One region of the Zhongshania aliphaticivorans genome, then DNA from elsewhere that is predicted to be linked to it. Evidence: riboswitches for the same ligand, from Rfam matches in the RefSeq annotation. Region 1 holds a riboswitch; the other holds the start of a gene.
The links. Region 1 has a riboswitch for cobalamin ahead of AZF00_RS14385 (TonB-dependent receptor domain-containing protein). Riboswitches for the same ligand answer to the same signal wherever they lie in the genome.

Region 1 (5,953 bases):
CTATTGGTAGCGACGGCTATCAACGACAGTTGGACGCCTTAATTCAAGAAGGCAGCGCAGATGTATCCGGGAAGATATATTGGCGCCAGCGGCGGTGGCCTTGACGCGATGCGGCACGCTTGACGGGAGACGGTGAACGCAAAAGCACGCAGTGCATGGTTTGTTTTTTAGCGTCTCCCATCTCCCGTCAAGCGCCTCCCGCCGCAGGTTCCCGCCACGGCGCGACTTTAAACAACATCAACATCCCCGGCACTGCAATAACCGTACACAGCAAATAAAAATTCGTCCAGCCCACTGACTCGACAATAATGCCCGTGGTGGCATTAGCAAAGGTGCGAGGCACAGCCGCTAAGGCCGTAAATAGGGCGAACTGCGTGGCGGCGTAAGCAGGCGTGGTAGCACGGGCAATGAACGCCGTAAACGCAGCGGTTCCGAGGCCAACGCCGAGATACTCAAAAACAATGACCACCGCGAGAGCAAAGCGGTCGTGACCGATTTCTGCCAGTGCGGCAAAGCCAAGAATACTTAATACCTGCACCACCCCAAAAACCCACAGCGCACGATTGATACCGAGACGAATCATAATAATGCCACCAGCCAGACCACCAATAATCGCGGCGGTCAGCGAAGCGGTTTTGGCAATGGTGCCAATTTCAGTGAGGGTAAAACCAAGGTCGAGGTAAAACGGCGACGACAGCGCGGTGGCCATATTGTCGCCGAGCTTATAAAGAAACAAAAACAGCAGCAAGTAGAGCGCGCTAGCCCAACCTTTACGATTAACAAACTCTTTGAATGGCTCAACAATCGCCGCCCGCAAACTCAGCGGCGCAATACTGGCGTCCGCCGCCTCCTCAATCCACAGGGTCATCGCCACACCGATCAGCATGAACGCAGCCATGACCATAAACACCGTACTCCACGGTAAATAGTCACCCAGAATCACCCCAATCGAGCCCGGCACTAAACCCGCCAAGCGATAGGCTTGCACGTGAATCGCATTGCCCAGCCCTAACTCATCATCGCGTAATAATTCCCGCCGATAAGCATCAAGCACCACATCTTGGCTGGCACTGCAAAAGGCCACCGCCGCCGCGCCGTAGGCGACAAGCCCCACCGAAAACTTGGGGTCGATAAAGCCCAACACCGCCATCGACACGATCAAGCCTAGCTGACTGATTAACATCCACCCCCGCCGCCGCCCAAAAAATGGCGGTACATAGCGGTCCATCAACGGCGCCCAAACAAACTTCCAGTTATAGGGAAAGCCAATCAACGCAAACAAGCCAATCTCAGTCAGGCCCACACCCTCGCTGCGCAACCAAGCCGGGACCAGTTGAATCAAGAAATACAGGGGCAAACCAGAGGCAAAACCGGTTAATACACAGATAAACATATGGCGATTAAAAATCGCCTGCTGCCAAGTCAGGGGGGCTGGGCTTGGCATGGGCGGTGGGGACTGTTCAGTCATGGCCGGTTCCGAGTATAAAGTGCGTTCATTCTGGCTTGCTGGACAGCGAATGCAAGAGCGGAAAATTCAGCCCTTGCGCTGACGCACGAAAATCGCGATCAATCTCGGAAATTAGTGAACTGAAGGGGCTGATCCAGCTCTTCGGCGCGCAATATCGCCATCACTTCTTGCAAATCATCGCGTTTTTTACCCGTTACCCGCACTTGTTCATCTTGAATTTGGCTTTGCACTTTGAGTTTACGGTCTTTAATCAATTTAACGATTTTGCGCGCCACATCCGAGGTCAGACCGCTTTGCATGGTAACCAACTGCTTTACCTGCTTACCCGCGCCCTTCACATCACCCATTTCCATAGCGAGGGGGTCGATTTTCACTTTTACTAACGCAGCACGCAGCAGGTCTTCCATTTGCTGTAATTGAAATTCCGCCTCTGCGAACATGGTTACCGTCAATCCGTCACGTTCAAAACGCGCATCCACACCTTTAAAGTCAAAACGGGTTTCAATGACCCGTCCTGCCTGATCAACGGCATTGGTAAAGATGTGTAAATCCACTTCTGAGACAATATCAAACGCTGGCATAGCCTAAATTCCTTTGTTATGTTGCGCCGCGCAGTTTAGCATCCCGAGACTGCGGACTGAATGTGTAGGACCAAGCAAATGTACAGAAAAGCACAGTGAGCAACACCGCGAATCCAATATGGTCGATTCTTGGCGCTGGCGCCATTGGCAGCTTATGGGCCTGCTATGCCCAGCGCAGCGGCCGTAATACTGAACTCATCTTTCGTGACCACAGCAGCTTAGCAGCTTATCGCCAGCACGGCGGCATTCGCTTCACGGCTAACGGGCAAACTGACTTACTCAAAATTCCCGCCCGCTGCCCAGCAACAATCGCAGCCCCCATTCAACAGCTGCTGATCACCACCAAAGCCCAGCAAACCCTTACGGCATTGGCAGCGATAGCAGAGTATATTCAGCCCGACGCCAGCTTGGTGCTATTACAAAACGGCCTCGGTATCGCCGAGCAAGTCCAGCAGCAATTCCCCAAAGCACGACTATTTAAAGCCTCCACCACCGAGGGCGCTTACCGACCCAGCCGCTTTGCGGTCGTTCACGCCGGGCGCGGCCAAACCTTAATTGGCAGCGCAGCTGACAAGGTAGACGCCATCGCTCAATCCCTGAGTTTTGCACCACTAACAGTATCACCAAGGGACAATATTGACGCCGTGCTTTGGCGCAAGCTCGCTATTAATTGCGCGATCAACCCCCTCACGGTTATTCATCGCTGCCGCAATGGCGAATTGCTCGACAAGCCAGAAGCCCTAGCACAAATCGCTAGCGTGGTAGAAGAAATTCTAAAGCTCAGCAAAATCCTGAACCTCGACCAAGAGCTCGCCAACTTACACCAGCAAGTATTGGACGTTGCCCGCGCTACCGCGAACAACCGTTCTTCCATGCTTCAAGATATTGAATCTGGCAAAGAAACCGAGATTGAGGCGATTACGGGTTATCTGTGTCGGCTCGCCGCAGAACAGGGCTTAAGCCTACCCGCCAATCAACACCTGCTCGACGACGTTCAACGGATTTCATTACAAAATCGCGTCTAAGCTACCGCTTCTCGGCCTTACATAATTTGACAAAATAGCACCATAGCCGTAGAGTGCGCGCCACGTAATAGGTGCTCAAGCCCGCGTTATTCGCGGCGATGAGTTAAACGGGAAGTCCGGTGAGGCGTGTTCATACAGAACACCACCAAGTCCGACGCTGCCCCCGCAACGGTAAGCCACTGTCGAGTACAAGATAGGGCAAGCCCGGAACCGGCCTACTACCGATTCACCCGATGAAGCGGAGGGCTCCATCAGCGGTCGTATACTTGTATATAGCCCCTACCCCTCCCTCATTGCTTCCCTAGCTAGCTTTGAGGTTAACCATGAACAAATTCACATTAAGCGCATTAAGCGGTGTTTTAAGCATTGCGGCATCGGCTACGTCGGCCCAGTCCCACAGCGAGATGGAAACTACCATCGTCACTGCGACCCGCACCGAGCAATCGATTGCCGACAGCTTGGCACCGGTCACAGTATTTGAGCGCGCCGATATTGAGCGTATTCAGCCAGTAGACTTGCAAGAACTGCTGTCTCGTGCGGTGGGCGTGACATTCGTCCGCAATGGCGGGCGGGGCGCCAATACCAGCCTGTTTCTACGCGGCAATCAAAGCAACCATACGTTGGTCTTAATCGATGGCGTGCGCATTGGTTCAGCCACTCTCGGCAGCCCGTCGCTAACCAATCTACCCCCAGAACTAATTGAGCGAGTGGAGATTGTGCGTGGCTCGCGCTCTAGCTTATATGGCTCTGAGGCCATCGGTGGCGTCGTGAATATTATCACCCGCAAATACCACGACACCGACGGTGTAAAGCCCATGCTGCAACTGGGCATTGGCACTCAGGGTAGCAGTAAAGCTCTGGCAGCCATAAGCGGTGGCAATAGCCAAACGCAGTTTAATCTTAGCGCTCTGCAAGAAAATACTGACGGTATCGATAATAGCGAAAGCAAATCCGGGGTGCACGGCGACAAAGACGGCTTTGAACAAACCGCTTTCAACCTAACGGCGAGCCATAAAATTAACGAGCGCGCCAGCATATTTGCGCTATACCAAAACAGCCGCAGCGAAAGTGATTACGACACCAACTGCTACGGCACCCCTTTTGCTATTTATAGTTGCTCGCCCTACAGCGTCAGCGAGGTTAATGTCGCCAATATCCGCGGAGAATTCCAGCTCTTGCAAAACTGGCTGCTGACTTTATCTGCCGGTGAGTCAAAGGATCAGTCGCAGGTCAAACATCATTATGTGGAACCCAGCGCCGTCGGTGTGAGCGGTGATAATTTTGACACCACCCGCAAAATTTATAGTCTACAAAATGACTGGCTACTCAGTGACAGCCATGTACTCACTGTGGGGTTTGAACGCCTGCTCGACGAAGTCGATAGCAACCTGAATTATGGCGAAGACAGCCGCGCCAACAAGGCGATTTTCGCCCAGTGGCAAGCCGATTTCGGTATCGTCGACCTAACGATCGGCGGCCGCAATGACGACAACGAGCAATTTGGCACCTATGACACCGGCAATGCCTCGGTGGGCATTCAGCTTGCTAAGCCCGTTAAACTTATTGCCTCTTACGGCGAAGGCTTTAATGCTCCCACCTTTAATGACTTATATTACCCCTTTTACGGCGTGGCAACTTTAAAGCCAGAAACCTCAGAAAATCGTGAATTAGAATTGCGGGTCGATCAAGCCTGGGGAACCTGGGGAGCCAGCTATTTTCAAAATGATGTCGATGAATTAATTCAATACAATCCGGCAACATTTGGCCCCGACCAGATCAAAGGTGCCGAAATAAAAGGTCTTGAGCTAAGCATGGCAACAAGCCTCTATCAGTGGAATATTGAAGCCAACGCCACCTTACTCGACGCCACCGACACCAGCACGAACAAAGATTTGCGGCGTCGAGCCAGCAAACAATTTAATATTGATGCTGATCGCCAGTGGCAACAGTGGGGCGCCAGCGCCAGCTTACGCTTTGTTGGCAAACGCTATGAAGACACCAACAACACTGATCGCTTAGGCGGATACACCGTGATCGACACAGCCGTATCATATCGCTTCAACGAGCAACTCAGGCTTAACTTAGCCCTGAAAAACATTTTTGACCGCGACTATGTTACTGCCCGGGGCGGACTAGGTGACTATCAAACTATTGGCCGTGAAGCCATGCTAACCATCACCTACACACCCAAATAACAGGTATCATTACCGTTGTTTTTAACACCACCACTTGCGTGCAATTGGTGGTGTACATTTAACAGGTGACCTAATGACTACACTGAGTGACGACGAAAAACACCAGAAACGCATGCAAATCAAAAAGGCCATGATCGACGAAAAAGTCGCGCAGGCCACCGAGGAGCGCGGGGTCCTTATCGTGCTCAGCGGCCCCGGCAAGGGTAAATCCAGCTCGGGCTTTGGCACGGTGATCCGCGCCTTGGGCCACGGTTATAAAGCAGCCGTAGTACAATTTATTAAAGGCACCTGGGACTGTGGCGAGCGCAATTTTATTCAGCAGCGCTGTCCAGAAGTCCCGTTTATTGTGATGGGTTCCGGTTTTACGTGGGAAACCCAAAACAAAGAACAAGACCGCGAAGCCGCCCAGCAAGCCTGGCAGAAAACCAAGCTGCTCTTGCAAGATGAAACCATTCATCTGGTATTGCTCGACGAAATCACCTACGTTTTAAAATACGGTTATCTCGACGCCGAAGAAGTTTACGAAGCCCTGCGCAATCGCCCCCGCGAGCAAAGCGTCATTGTCACAGGCCGCGGCGCACCGGTACCGCTCAAACAACTGGCCGATACCGTGTCGATGATCGACGATACCAAGCACGCCTTTCACAATGGTATAAAAGCGCGCAAGGGTGTGGAGTGGTAGCG
Region 2 (5,953 bases), 2.0 Mb from region 1:
AAGTAAATTGCTCCAATTCTTTGTATGCTACTTTCAGTTTTTGATTATTTACGCGCAGCTCAAGCTCAGCGCCTTTACGCTCAGCCACCTCAGTGGCCAGGAGGGCCTGCTTGCTCGACAATTCTTGCAATAGATTGTCAAAAACTCGCGCCAGTTCGCCCAACTCTCCACCATCATGAATCGGCAAGTCCTCACTTTGGGTTGCCAAGCCATCGCGATTCAGGGTGTTGCGCATAGAGATAATAGGCCCGGCGATACGTCGCGACGCATATATTGCCAATACCCCGGACATTAACAGCACAAAAATCAGAAACAGATAAATCTTACTGAGCACGCGTTCCTTGATGGCGAGGGCGTCTTGAAAGTCATGGCTGGTGGCTAAAATTAATCGATCGGTGCTGTCTTCAGGGTTATAGGCAATACTGCGCAAGGAATATACCGACGCCTTACCATTAGCATTACCTTTACCGTTTACCACCTCGAGCTGAGGGTTGTCCAATAGACGCTGAGTGGCAGGAAAATCTTGGCTTATATTGCTACTGCGACCATATTCAAAGGCAAAGCGACGTTCAGCCTCGGGGTGCGCTAAATATTCACCTCTACCATTGGCGATAACAAACTGATGATCTACCCCTGCTATCGATTTCAAGGCATCAAAGCTGGTTTGCAAATTGTGATTAATAACCACAATCCCGAATAGTTCGCCATCGGTGGTGTACACCGGCGTTGCTGCGCGAATAACTGGTTGCAAAGGCTCCACAATTTTGCCAAATTCACGGTTGAGCTCAATATCAGAAAGATAGACCTGACCGGCATCTAAACTTAGGGTTTCCGACAAATATTTACTCGCGCTTTTATCTTGTAATTCATTTTGCGAAACGCGCTGGATAGTGCCGTTAGGCCCGTAACGATCAACCCTAATTAACTCTAGGCCGTTAGCGCGAATAAAACGAATTTGCACGTTTTGAGGCTTTGCCTTGAGCATTTCGCTAAAGATTACCCCAAGCCGAGCTACCCATTCTGCTTCACTAGAACCATCTGAAGGATCGGCACCACCATTGCGCTCCGCCCGAATTAGCCCCTGAATAGGCGGGGTTCCTGTCACAAACCGCAGATCTCTAACCAATTCAGCCATATTGGCGCGAAACTGCACCGCTTGCAGCTCTGACTCGCTGATCAGATCTTGTTCAGTTGCGTTAAGTAGCTGCTCGTCTAACTGCCCAATAATGATGTAAATTATCACCGCATTACTGAGAACGATGAGTGCAGCGAAAGGGAACAGAATACGCCGAGTAATACTTTTTCGTTTGCCGAGTATCGGCATATGCTCGGAAGCAGGCATATAAAGGCTCGTGATGTAAGATTACCTACCATTAGGCAACTTATCGCAGTTGAGTCGCGGCTAAGGCGCAATAATAACTACGCAATCCCGTTGTTCTACTATAGGCAATAAGAATGCCGATAGCTATTATCCGGAGTCAAAATCAAATAGGTAGTTATCGCTATAAAGGCAGAACTTAGCCGTCGGCAACCGCCCCTAGTCACCGAGGCTTTTCTGCTAAAAGTGGTAAGCCAATGTCCCCCGATAAGTACGAGGTTCCATAGGGTGCGAGTGGCGGTCTAGCTGGGGTTCAATACCGGCGTTGCGCTCGGATAAAGTCCGTGAGGCATAGTAATAAGTGATATCGTCATCACGCTCATCCAAGGCATTGACAATCTCAAGCCCCAGCGATATACCATTGCTAAAGCGGTAGCCAATATTGGCATTGACGCTCTTCGAGGCCGCCGATTCAACATCACCGCCTTCGGTAAGCTTGCGAGGGCCGAAATAGCGCAGTCTAAGCCCCCCGTACACGCCGTTATCTAAATCGATACTCGCGCCCATAGCAAAGACCTGTTCAACGCTGTCGGGCACATATTTGCCCAATACCTGCCCCTCGTCGACCTGCAGTTGCTTAAACTCGGTTTCCGACGAGGCAACATCCATATCCAATACAAACCAGTCCACCGGCTGATAAAATACGCTCACCTCAAGGCCTTGGCGACGGCTGGCATCCCGAGGTTCGGTTGTCGACTCATCGCCAACAAACACCAACTCTGAGTCTAAATCTAAACGAAACGCCACCACCGACAGCTGAATATCATTGGCCAGCAAGCTGCGCATCCCCAATTCATAGCCGACCGACGAAGATATCAGCGGCACTGCACTTTCCCTTCTCACTACACCCCGCGCATCATTGCTGTGAAAGCCCTCGCCATAATTAATGAAGAACTCCGTGGTCGCGAATGGGCCAAAGCGCAGTGATAATTTGGGCGACAACAAGGCCTCGCGGTCGCTGCCACCCGCCGTCGCGTCAAGCTTATCGGCTACCGCCACATCAATGGTTTGGTAGCGCAAACCCGCGATTGAGGCAAACCACGCCGTCCATTGGCTGTGTACGCTGCTGTATACACCGAGCGCCTGCTCTTCCACCGCCGCGCTGGCAAACAGATCGTATATTAGGCCTCGCTGGCTAAAGCCCACACCCACGTCGTTAATATCGTCCAGTCGCCATTCACCGCCGTAGCGCAATTCATGTACCGCGCTTAGGGCCTGCGTAAAATCTAGCTGGCCGCCGAGAGTCAGGCGATTATCGAATTGGGTAAATTGGTCACCGCGCACCTCGGGGTCGTCACTGTTATCGCGGGAGTAATAACTCGCGTTAGAGCTTAAACGCAGCGCATAATCCACCACGTAAAATTGACTTTGCAGATTCAGACCATCGTTCAATACCGACCAAATTTCAGCCGACAGGCTATAGCGGTGGGTGTCGCCACCCGTGCTGTCATCTAGGGAACCATAGCGATCCACGCTGCCCTCAGCCACTAGGCGCTGGGGAATCTGATCTGTCGAGGTCCAATCCGCTTCATAGGCCATGGCCGTCAGCGAATAACCTTGCTTGCGATCACCACCGCTGTATTTCAATACACCATTGGCTTTATCAAAGCCCTCTGGCAGCTGCCATGGGCCGTCGTTTTGCTGAGACTCAAAAGCATAAACCAGCTGGCCATCTGCCGCCGCCACTCCGCCAAAGGCCAAGAGACGCGCATAATCGTTTTCGCCCGCGGTAAGTTTCACGGTCTGATTTGCCATAGCCCGCGCATAAGATGTTCGCGCTGTACCCGCCGAGGAAAAATCCCCCGCCTCGGCATAATAGGGACCTTTGCGATAAACAATGCGGTCGACCAATTCGGGAATTAAAAAATTAAGATCGGTATAACCTTGGCCATGACCGTGACTCACCATATTGATGGGCATGCCGTCGACATAATTAGCAAAGTCGCTGCCGTGATCCAAATTAAAGCCCCGCAAAAAATATTGATTCGCCTTGCCGTCACCGCTGTGCTGGGTCACCACCATACCCGGTATGGTTTCTAATAACTCGGCGGGACGCAGCGCTGGGCGGTGCGCAATTTGCGCTGCCAGAACCGTACCTACCGAAGCAGCCTCAGCGTCGGCTAGCCCCCTATTGGCGAGCGAGCTACCTGTAACCTGCACTTCTTCAAGCTGACCAGCGCTGCGCTCGCTCACACCACTCAAGCCAGCCGCGTATGCTGGACATGCAAAGACAAAACAACTTATTACTAGCGGATTAAATATCGAATTTTTCAAAGGAATCGCCTCTTGATTGCAACAATCTCAATGGCGGCGGGAAATTAACGAGGAAATAGCAGAAGCCACAGAAATGACTCTGATTATACTCGCCTGATTGCACACCCCGACCATCAGGTAAATGCATATCAGGCAGGTCTACTGGCTCACGACTTCATTCTACGCGTTTAAGAAAACGCCAGAAAATGCGCTAATCGCCTTCCCAAGTTCAGTGACAACACCTTACTCAGTGGCCGTGATTAGCACTCATCGCATACAGTTGCGGGGACAGCTTCAATTAATCTCGCAAAACCGAAAGTCAATTTTACGCACTGAATTCCCTATTAATCGCTACGGTGAAAATATCACCTTGGAACCTAAAAATGCGCAGCGACTTTAACCTAAGTAATATTTAAATTCATCAAAAAAAACTATTTAAAAAAGTTACTTTAAACCGCCAAAAATAAATGAAACAATATGGTATCGAAACCCAAAAACCGAATTAAATGCCTGTAAATAAAAACTATTTTTACCTAAAAAGCACAACACGCAACAATCCAACCGCTCTCAAAACAAAAACTAAAGACGACACAAATCCCTCCAACAATATGGAGCCATTCAAGTACAAATCTATTAAAAAATTAATTTATTTACGCGCCATCAACAAACTTAATCCCTCAATGCTAATCAGTTACATCAATCCTTTTACTTCAATCACTTCTACGCAATGGACACCCGCATGACGAATTTAGAAAACCTGCCCAACAATTGCGGCTTACTTATCTGTGGTCACGGCAGCCGCGCCAAAATCGCTGAGCAGGAATTTAGCCTACTCGCTAAAAACCTGCGCCAGCGCTACCCCAAACTCAAAATCGAATACGGCTTTTTAGAGTATTCCGCGCCCAATATTCACATGGCCCTCGACGCGCTTCGCGAGCAAGGTGTAAAAACCATTTACGCCGTTCCCGGTATGCTGTTTGCCGCCACCCACGCCCAGAACGATATTCCCTCGGTACTCACCAGTTACCAGCAAAAGCACCCAGATCTGCATATTCACTACGGCCGTGAACTGGGCCTACACAGCAATATGATTGCCGCCTTTCAGCAGCGCATTCTCAATTCTCTTGGCCACACTGAGATTCCCGCCCCCGGCGCCCTCTACGACACCATGCTGGTGGTCGTCGGTCGCGGCACCTCGGTCGTTAATGCCAATGCCGACGCCGCCAAGCTCTGCCGTATCGCCGCCGAGAGCCTGGGCTTCGGCTGGTCCGAGACGGTCTACTCTGGCGTCACCTTTCCCTCGGTTGGCCGGGGCTTAGAAATGGCCTGCAAGCTCGGCTTTAAAAAAATTGTTGTCGCTCCTTACTTCTTGTTTGGCGGCCGGCTTATTGACCGCATTCACAGCTATATTGATAAAGTCGCCGCCGAACAGCCCGAGGTGCAGTTCATCAAAGCCGATTATCTCCGCGACCACCCCAAAGTCATCGATACCTTTGTGGCCCGCTTTGCCGAAACCATGAACGGCAGCCAACAACAAACCGGTCTACTCGCCGACTTTAGCGCTCGGCTCGCCCGAGGCGAAGTTGACTTACATCACCACCACGCCGAATACCAAGAACCCAATGCAGCGTATCAGCACAGTCACGATCACGATCACCCCCACAGTCATTCACATGAGCACGAGCATTCCCATGAATATGAAAAGCAACATGAACATGGCCATAGCCATGCCCGCTACCAACATATCGCCCATCCCCACGGCCCCCGCACCATGATTAACGACAATGTCTGCTGCTGTTTTATGAGCCAATTCCCAGCAGAACTCATTGCCGAAGAGCAGGCGCGCAAGCCCGCCCTAGACGGTATACCTGCCTGCAAGAAGCGGTCTGCTTAACACCATTCGGCCCATTCCAAACTTAAAGCACCGGCTGTTTTAAGCTGGGATGGGCGGCGCTGCTATTCACATCGCGCAGACGAGCGGGCTTAACTTTGGGGCGATACACATGGGCCTTATCGTGGTCGTATAAATACGAGTCGCTAAAGTCTTCACTGGCCAAAACCCAGCCCACTAAAATCAAACTGGTGCGGGTAAATTTCTTGTCGCGTACCTTGGCAACAATATCGCTTAAGGTGCCAACAACTTTATCTTGATCCGGCCAGGAGGTGCGGTAGCAAACTGCCACTGGGCAGTCGGCGCCGTAGTGGGGAATTAGCTCCTCCACAATTTTATGAATACGGGTCACCCCCAAATGAATCGCCAAAGTCGCGCCGCTGGCGGCCAAGGCAGGCAGTCGCTCGCGCTCGGGAAATGGGGTTTTGCCT

Region 2: linked by a shared signal. The riboswitch ahead of AZF00_RS05470 (TonB-dependent receptor) and the one ahead of AZF00_RS14385 (TonB-dependent receptor domain-containing protein) in region 1 are both predicted to bind cobalamin.

What each region holds. Positions count from the first base shown of each region.
Region 1 covers NZ_CP014544.1:3,251,096-3,257,048, forward strand. The annotation lists gene AZF00_RS14365 (MGMT family protein) at 1-104, shown strand, start outside; gene AZF00_RS14370 (AmpG family muropeptide MFS transporter) at 188-1,468, opposite strand; gene AZF00_RS14375 (YajQ family cyclic di-GMP-binding protein) at 1,567-2,049, opposite strand; gene AZF00_RS14380 (2-dehydropantoate 2-reductase) at 2,145-3,074, shown strand; cobalamin riboswitch at 3,127-3,307, shown strand; gene AZF00_RS14385 (TonB-dependent receptor domain-containing protein) at 3,398-5,269, shown strand; gene cobO (cob(I)yrinic acid a,c-diamide adenosyltransferase) at 5,343-5,951, shown strand; gene AZF00_RS14395 (cobalamin-binding protein) at 5,945-5,953, shown strand, end outside.
Region 2 covers NZ_CP014544.1:1,253,521-1,259,473, reverse strand. The annotation lists gene AZF00_RS05475 (sensor histidine kinase) at 1-1,342, opposite strand, end outside; gene AZF00_RS05470 (TonB-dependent receptor) at 1,559-3,652, opposite strand; cobalamin riboswitch at 3,768-4,027, opposite strand; gene AZF00_RS05460 (sirohydrochlorin chelatase) at 4,371-5,525, shown strand; gene cobM (precorrin-4 C(11)-methyltransferase) at 5,548-5,953, opposite strand, start outside.